2 regions of the Ochrobactrum vermis genome follow, and region 2 is predicted to be linked to the other one. Evidence: predicted binding sites of a transcription regulator. Region 2 holds the regulator's gene; the other holds the start of a gene.
The links. The regulator PhoB, encoded in region 2, activates phosphate uptake and scavenging genes when phosphate is short. The targets are predictions, from matches to a motif close to TGTCATNNANCTGTCAT.

Region 1: a site for PhoB is predicted at 2,393-2,409, ahead of CQZ93_RS05445 (DUF1045 domain-containing protein). Genes of this name have one in related genera too.

What each region holds. Positions count from the first base shown of each region.
Region 1 covers NZ_PCOC01000001.1:1,120,431-1,124,853, reverse strand. Annotated here, with positions in the region: gene CQZ93_RS05455 (HAD family hydrolase) at 1-380, shown strand, start outside; gene CQZ93_RS05450 (alpha-D-ribose 1-methylphosphonate 5-triphosphate diphosphatase) at 377-1,516, opposite strand; gene CQZ93_RS05445 (DUF1045 domain-containing protein) at 1,520-2,251, opposite strand; gene CQZ93_RS05440 (sugar kinase) at 2,495-3,412, shown strand; gene CQZ93_RS05435 (aldose epimerase family protein) at 3,413-4,423, opposite strand, start outside.
Region 2 covers NZ_PCOC01000001.1:2,776,893-2,781,315, reverse strand. Annotated here, with positions in the region: gene CQZ93_RS13870 (hypothetical protein) at 109-351, shown strand; gene CQZ93_RS13865 (cell wall hydrolase) at 453-1,400, opposite strand; gene phoB (phosphate regulon transcriptional regulator PhoB) at 2,057-2,743, opposite strand; gene phoU (phosphate signaling complex protein PhoU) at 2,860-3,582, opposite strand; gene pstB (phosphate ABC transporter ATP-binding protein PstB) at 3,648-4,421, opposite strand.

The DNA.
Region 1 (4,423 bases), 1.7 Mb from region 2:
CGGAAGACCGATGGGCGATTGTAACCTCGGCTCCGCTTGAACTTGCACGCCGTCGCGTCGCTGCGGCAGGATTGCCAATGCCAAAGATGATCGTTTCTGCCGAAGATGTGGAGCGCGGCAAACCGAGTCCTGAATGTTTCCAGCTCGGAGCCAAAAGGCTTGGCTTCGATCCGCACAACTGTCTTGTGTTCGAGGATGCGCCAGCCGGTATCGTTGCCGGAGAAACTGCTGGCGCCTGCGTCGTCGTGGTGACCGCGACGCATCCGCACTCCCCGAAAACATCCCACCTCAGCATTGAAAGCTATCGCTATCTGCAGCTCGACATTCTGGATGATGGCAAGTTGGCTCTGGAGCCGACTACGCCAATCTCGGTGGGTTAAATAACCCGCCGCCCTTCCCGCCAGACTGTGCGGATGATCGGAACATGATCGGCGATCTGCACCCGAACCAGATCAGCTCGCTTGCCTGCAAGGATCTCGCCACGGTCCTCCAACCCTACCGCCTGGGCAGGGTTGGCAGAAACCAGACGAATGGCTTGAGGCAGCGAGATGTTCTCGACGACATCTGCGAGAAAAAACGCCGATTGCATCATGCTGGCCGGGATATAGTCCGACGAAATGATGTCGAGATTTCCGGATTCAGCCAGTTCGCGTGCGGAGACATTGCCCGAATGCGAACCACCGCGCACCACATTCGGCGCCCCCATGAGAACCGACATGCCGGAATCTTTTGACGCCTTCGCCGCAGTGTGTGTCGTGGGAAATTCGGCAACGCGTATCCCCTGTGCCTTTGCTTCTGCGACATGCTCTGTCGTCGCGTCATCGTGGCTCGCCAGAATAACCCCGCGTTGGTGGCACAGTTCGGCAATCGCCTTGCGCGTTGGCGCGGAATATTGCTGGGACTGCCCTATACGCCGCTCGCAATAGAGCCGGAACTCTTCCTCCGAGAATTTCAGCTTGCGGATGAAATAGGTCTTGTAGGTTTCGATATCCGTGAACTGGCGCTGCCCCGGCGCGTGATCCATCAGGGACACCAGTCTGACCAGCGCCTGATTACCGAATTGCTCGAAGGCCGGAAGACAGTCGGGCGCCGAAACCTCGCAGCGCAAGTGCAGGAAATGGTCGGCTCGCAACCGGCCAGCATCGCGGCCTTCGGCAATTGCCGACGAAAGCTTGCGCATATCGTCGATACCCGTCTCGGCGTCATCATCGAAGCCTATGCGCAATGCGTCGAAAACGGTGGTGATCCCCGAGGCCGCAATCTGGGCGTCATGCGCCTGCACGGCAGCAATCGGATTCCAGCGCACTTTCGGGCGCGGCGCATAATGCCCTTCGAGATGATCCGTATGCAGTTCAACCAGTCCGGGCGTCAAGAAGTCGCCTTCCATGTCGTCGCCGATACTGGATGCACCGGTAGAGATATCGGCGATCTTGCCATCTACGAGTTTTACGGATCCGAGAACGACGTCATCGGCGAGCACGATGCGTGCATTGCACAGAACTGTTTCATTTCCCATTGCCTACGGCCTCCCAACTGCTCGTGAGGCCCGAGCTGACGCTATCTTGCCGCCAGTCAGAGGATGCAGCGAATGAATCTCGAAAGGAGCCCCTTTCTCAGGTTCTACGAACAAAGCGAGATTCGCAACCTCCACAGCATCATCCAGCAGCGGCGTGAAGAACTCGTCCAGCGTACGCTCCACGCGAGCGCAGTCTTTCTCCTCCACCGGACCGGTCAGGGTCATATGAAAGCGGAATTCCTCAAAAACGTAAGGATAGCCCCAGCGCTCGATGTTGTGCCGCTGTGTCTCGCTGAGACGCTCCGGCCGCCGCTTTGCAATTTCCGCCTCATTGAGCGGCGCGCGAAAACGGTCGAAAGCAACGACAACATCATTTGCGAGCTGGTTCAACTCGGCAACGGGTTCTTCCGGCACGAGTGCAAAGAACGGCCCGATTGCGTGAAGCTTCAGACGAGGAATAGTGACAGGAGACGCCGATGAGGCGAAATGCATCAATGCGGAAAGCAGATCGTTTTCGGTGTGGTTTTCATCCAGACGGAATGGAGCCTTCATCGTCGCATGAAAACCATAGCGGCGCGGCTCTTCGGTCAGCTTGGCGATTTCATCGGTCGCAAGCGAGCGAATCGCCGGCATCTTTACCGGCTCACCGCTGAACGCGCTTCGTCCAAGCCAGTTTGCGGCAACCTTCAAAAGCGCATCGTTGGATGGCGGTGTGAAATAAATCGCATAACGCATGTCAAATCCTTAGGCGAAGTTCGCTACACGGCGTCGACGGAACTCCAAAATATCCAGTAATGCATCGTGCTTTTGAAAAGCCATCCCGATTTTGAGGTCGATGCGGTCGGCGGATGCTTACACAATGAATGTGGCAAGTCGATAAAGACCAGATGACAGTCATCACCAAATGCCGACAAACCAATTTTACATAGCGGCAAATTAGTATAGGCGTTAGCCCCATTGGAAGTGAGGGAGACTGACATGGGCGGATTTGCATCTATCGGCGAGTGCATGATCGAGCTTTCAGGCAATGAAGGCGATCAATGGCGCATGGGTTTTGCGGGCGATACGCTGAACACTGCTTGGTACATGCGGGCGCTGATGGAAAAGTCCTACCCTGTCGAATATGTGAGCGCATTTGGAGAAGACAGCTTCTCCCAGAAGCAGCGCATATTTCTGACATCGAACGGTATCGGTATCGCTCACAGCCCCGTTATCGACGGACTTCACCCCGGTCTTTACGCAATCACGCTTAACGGTGCCGAGCGCTCCTTCACCTATTGGCGCAGCGACGCCGCCGCCCGGCGTCTCGCCAGTGACCGCGAAGCCTTGGAAAAAAGTCTGACCGGTCGCGACATCATCTATTTTTCGGGCATTTCAATCGCCATCATCCTTCCCGAACATCGCGACACGTTTTTCGATGTCTTGCGGAAGTGCCGCGCCGCCGGTTCGCGAATCGCATTCGACCCGAATTTCCGTCACCAGCTCTGGCCCGACCGGAAAGTTGCGCAGGACATCATCAGCGAAGCGATGCGTATTGCGGATATTGCACTGCCCACGTTCCCCGATGAACAAGCGCTCTTCGGCGACAAGGATGCTGGTGCCTGTGCAGATCGCCTTGCCGCGCTTGGCGTGAAGGAGATCGTCGTGAAGGACGGTACGGAACCGGCTCTGGTCGTCACCGGCAATGAAAGATCATCGGTGCCGTCCGTTGTGGCGCAGGCCGTGGACACCACCGGCGCTGGCGACAGCTTCAATGGCGCTTATCTTGCTGCACGATTGAAGGGGCTTGCTCCAGTGGACGCAGCCCGCAAAGCCCATCTGGTTGCGGCACGGGTCGTCGAGATACGCGGCGCGCTCGCTCCGATGGAAACCGCACGCGCCGCCTTTTCCGACTGATTATCCTCGCGTAAAGCTGAAGTGGCTGGTCTGGGCATAAACTTCGCCTGGACGCAATATTGCCTGCGGGAAATACGGATATTCCAGCGATCCCGGCCAGACCTGCGGCTCCAGGCAGAAGCCTGCGTGTTTTCCGTAGGGCTTGCCCATCAAGCCGATGCAATCATTGGCCATGGTGTTGCCTGCATAGAGCTGAACGCCCGGTTCTGTCGTCGAAACATCGAGACGAATGCCGGAACGAGCGCCCTTGACCGACGCGCATGGGCGTAAAGGTCCGCGTGCAGCGGTCAGGCAGAAATTGCTGTCATACTGGACCTGACTGCCATTTTCCTCGAAGCGAATCGGGCGAAACTCCCTGAAATCGTACGGCGTTTCTCTGACAGGCAGAACGCGTCCGTCCGGAATAAGAGCGTCATCGACCGGCATATAGGCATCAGCCTCGATCTTGAGCTGATGATCGAGAATATCGCCCTCGCCGCCATCATCGAGATTGAAATAGCTGTGATGCAGCAGATTGCATACGGTCGGCTTGTCGGTCACAGCCTCCAGACGGACAATCAGCGTTCCATCCCCATTGAGCATGTAAGTGCAGCTCACATTCAGATTGCCGGGGAAACCCATCTCGCCATCCGCAGCCACAGTCGCAAGTGTCACGAAATCCGGACCGTTTCCGGTTATCTTCCAGACGCGATTGCCGAGCCCCTTGCTGCCGCCGTGCAAATTATGCCGGCCCTGAAAATTCGGCTCCACCTCATAGGTTGTTCCGTCCAGTTTAAACCGGGCATTGCGGATACGATTGGCCGAACGTCCTGCAATGGCGCCCAGATGCGGTGAGTGAGCGGGATAGTCGGCGAAGTCGCGATAGCCGATCACAAGAGGAGCTGCATGGCCCTCCATCCGCAGATCCTGAATGGCTGCGCCCCAGCTTATGATCTTGGCCGTCAAAGGGCCATTGGAGATAGTGAGCCGGTGAACCGCCTGCCCGTCCGGTGCATGTCCGAAGATTTCCGA
Region 2 (4,423 bases):
AGCGCTTTTTCCCGAAAGATGCTTCGCACTTATCGGGATACGCTCGTATAATTTCATCGCACCACGCACGATAACGATGCGGTGAGCGCCACGAGGAAAGTAACGGCGATGAACCGGAAAGTGCTTATCCTACTTTGCATAACCAGCCTACTTGCGGGCTGCGTTACCATGACGCCCGAGCAACGCCGCGCCGCCGACGAGCAGACCTGCCGCAGCTATGGCTTCAAGGCCAAGACCGACGCTTTCGCCAATTGTCTCATGCGATTGGACCTCGATCGCAGAGCCGACCGGCGCGCCTGGCAGAACCAGGTCGATTTCTACGACGCACCGATGGTGATCTACCGGCCCTGAAAGCTTCTCCGGAAAGGGACAGCGGTCACCCATGAAACCAAAACGCCGATCTGAATGAAATCAGACCGGCGTTTCAGTTTGTCCGATTATAAACACGCTTCTTAGAGCGGTGCTTCCGGGCGGTCCTGGGACAGAAGGAGCGCGCCGATGGCGTCAACCTGCTTCTGGCTTGCAGGCGCATAGCCGAGCGATGCCGCCTGCGGGGCAGTCGTATCGAATTGCGACTGGTAGGAGGCCATCTGCACAGGCTGTTCCTGTTGAGGCGCTGCAACACCGCGATGACGCGCCAGACGGTCGCCGCGAGCCTGCGGGCCAGCACCGACATTCTGTTCCACGCTTTGAGCCTTTACAGCTTCCGCAAGCGCCACCTGAACGGTTGGTTCCGTTCCCGGAACCGGTCCTGTCTGCGGCAAGGTCACGTCATAGGATGCATCTTGCGGAACAGAAGGTGATTGCGGTGAATAGGCCAGAGCGAGATTGTATGGATCCTGCGGAACCGGGCTTTGCAGCGAACCGTCGCGATTGCGCTTCTCGTAGAAGGAATTGCCACCCGCGACGAGCACATAATGCATGTTGTTATAGGGAAATTTCAGGCCAGCCGTGTGGAAGAACATGGCATTCTTCAACTTTGGATGCCGTTCCCCTTTGAGGACTGCGGCTGCGGCGGCCTGGACGTCCGGCAGCGCTTTGGAATTCATCTGGCGTGAAAGAACACCAGGTGCAAACTGGTTCTTCTGACCGACCACACCACAAATCGTATCCGGATAACGGCCCGATGCGAGACGATTCATGACGACCGTGCCGACAGCCAGAAGGCCATCGGAGCTCGAACGGTTGGATTCGAAGAACATCGCACGCTCAAGACAATTCTTGTCCCGTGCGGTGTAGGTATAGGTCTTCACGCCATTGACGGTCTTGACGTGGCTTGCCGCCGTCTTTTCCGAATTGGCTTTTCCCGAGGTTCCAGTCGTCGTGCAACCGGTCACCACGAAAGGCGCAACCACTAGCCCGATAAGAACGGGCAATTTCCACTTCGCGGCGCGCGTCAATGGCTCAGTCTCATGTTAGGACCCTTAACTGATCCAGTCATCCATTCGGGCAAACACATCTGGAACGATGCGCTCGAACGTCTGACTGCGGTGCAAGTCAAAGAGGACGAAGATCAAAATCACACGCCCTACTGTCGCTCAATCGAATTCAAGGTTTTGGAATTTTTAGGCCAAAAAAAGGCGAAGGGTCAAATCCCAACAATGCTGAGGACGGCTGAAACGTCCGAAAACAATTCCGAATCGAGAGTGCGAATATGCCTACAAGCCCTTTAAATATATTAACAATTTCTTAACAGTATCTATCAATTCAGATAAGATATTGATTTAATGAGATTCAAAGTCTCGCAATACACGCCATATCGCTGCCTTAATTCGCTTTTGCTTGCGCATTTTTTGCAAGCACATTCATGGTGCTTCAAATGATCTGCGGAATTTCTGTTTTGAGAGAGGTTCCGCTGCACCATGTCAACTTTGGAAACAGGCTTGTAACATCGCGTGAGACCGGGCTTTCAACGCCTGTTTCGACCGTCCCGATGCGAATCGGATGACACCGACCTGCGCTTCACAAAGCTCCGCCGCAAGCAAAAACGGCCCACCACGAGAGCCGTGGCGGACCGGATAAGTTCAATTCCTGAAATCGTAGACGACTGCGTCGATCAGCCGAAAGAATAACCGGCGCCGCGGACGGTGCGGATCAGATCAAGCGCGCGACCGACATTGATCGCCTTGCGCAACCGTCCGACATGGACGTCCACCGTGCGATCATCCACATAGATATCCGGTCCCCAGACCCCATCGAGAAGCTGGCTTCGCGAGAAAACACGACCGGGCGACATCATGAAATATTCGAGCAGGCGGAATTCCGTCGGTCCAAGGCGAACTTCCTTTTCCTTGCGATAGACACGATGCTGCTGGCGGTCGAGAACGAGATCACCCACTTTCAGCACGTGAGAAAGAATGCTTGGATTGGACCGGCGCAGCATGGCCTTGACGCGCGCCAGAAGTTCCGGCGTCGAAAATGGCTTCACGACATAATCGTCTGCGCCGACGCTCAAGCCGCGAACGCGTTCGCTTTCCTCGCCACGCGCCGTCAGCATGATAATCGGCAGGCGCTCCGTTTCAGGCCATTGACGCAGACGGCGGCAAAGCTCGATGCCTGACACGCCTGGCAGCATCCAGTCCAGAATGAGCAGATCCGGCACGTTCTCGCGCAAGGCGATTTCGGCCTCGTCGCCGCGCAGCATCGTATCGACCTGATAGCCCTCTGCTTCGAGATTGTAGCGAAGCAGGACGCTCAGCGCCTCTTCGTCTTCCACCACAGCGATTTTGGGTGCCTGTGACATCCAGTATTTCCCTATCCAATTTCGGCGGGCGCTAGATACAATCCCCCAATCGACCGCGTGCCGCCGCGCTATTCACTCATTCTCAACCGCCGGACCGAAGTTCGGTCGGCTGTAGTTCAGGGTTTACGCGCCTCATCCACGACAATGCCGTGGCTCAGGTCTTCCTTGGGTCGTTCGGCCGGCATTTGCAGGCCGGTCACGATGTAATAGACAGTCTCCGCGATATTGGTCGCGTGATCGCCGATGCGCTCGATATTCTTCGCGCAGAACAGAAGATGCGTGCAGGCGGAGATATTGCGCGGATCTTCCATCATATAAGTCAGCAGTTCGCGGAACAGCGACGTGTACATGGCGTCGATCTCGTCATCGCGATCGCGAACGACATTGATCTGCTGCACCGAGCGCGACGCATAGGCGTCGAGCACATCCTTGAGCTGGGTCAGCGCCAGTTCGGCCAGGGTTTCAAGGCCGCGATATAGCTTTACCGGCTGACGCGATTCCGAAACGGCGGCAACGCGCTTGGCAATGTTCTTGCCCAGATCGCCGACACGCTCCAGATCGGCAGAGATGCGGATCGAGCCGATGATTTCACGCAAGTCCACAGCCATGGGCTGGCGCTTGGCAATGATCATCACAGCCTTGTCGTCGATCTCGCGCTCACTGGCATCGAGGATCAGATCGTCGGAGATAACGCGTTGTGCGAGCGCATTGTCCGCATTGACGATAGCGGCGACCGACTGCTCGACCATACGTTCCGCATGTCCGCCCATTTCGGCGATCTTATGGGTGAGAAACTTCAATTCCTCATCGTAGGAGCGAACGGTATGCTGAGACGGCATAGTAGACCTCGTAATATAAATTGCGGGGAAGCCGCACTGTCTATCTGTTTGAGCGCAGTTCCGGATTAGCCGAAGCGTCCGGTGATGTAGTCCTGCGTGCGCTTTTCGGTCGGCGCGGTGAACATGGTTTCCGTGTCGCCCACTTCGACCAGATTGCCAAGATGGAACATGGCGGTGCGCTGCGAAACGCGGGCAGCCTGCTGCATGGAGTGGGTGACGATCACGATCGTATAGTTCTGGCGCAGCTCGTCGATCAGCTCCTCCACCTTGGCGGTAGCAATCGGATCGAGCGCCGAGCACGGTTCATCCATCAAAATGACTTCCGGGCTCACCGCAATCGCGCGCGCAATGCAGAGGCGCTGCTGCTGGCCACCGGAAAGGCCGGTGCCAGCATCGTGCAGACGGTCCTTCACTTCCTCGAACAAGCTCGCCTTCTGCAGGCTCGTCACGACGATTTCCTCCAGATCGGCCTTGGTACGGGCGAGACCATGAATGCGCGGGCCGTAAGCGACATTTTCATAAATCGACTTCGGAAACGGATTCGGCTTCTGGAACACCATGCCAACGCGGGCGCGCAGCTCGACGACATCGATCTTCGGATCGTAGATGTCCTCATTGTCGAGCGTGATCTTGCCGCCGACCTTGCAGCCTTCGATCGTATCGTTCATGCGATTGAGCGAACGCAGGAAGGTGGACTTGCCGCAGCCCGAAGGGCCGATCAGCGCCGTGACCATCTTTTCCTGGATTTCCAGATCGACGTCGAACAGCGCCTGCTTCTCACCATAAAATACGCAGACCTTGTCGCCGCGCATCTTTATGGAATTGGCGTTGGCGTTCATTT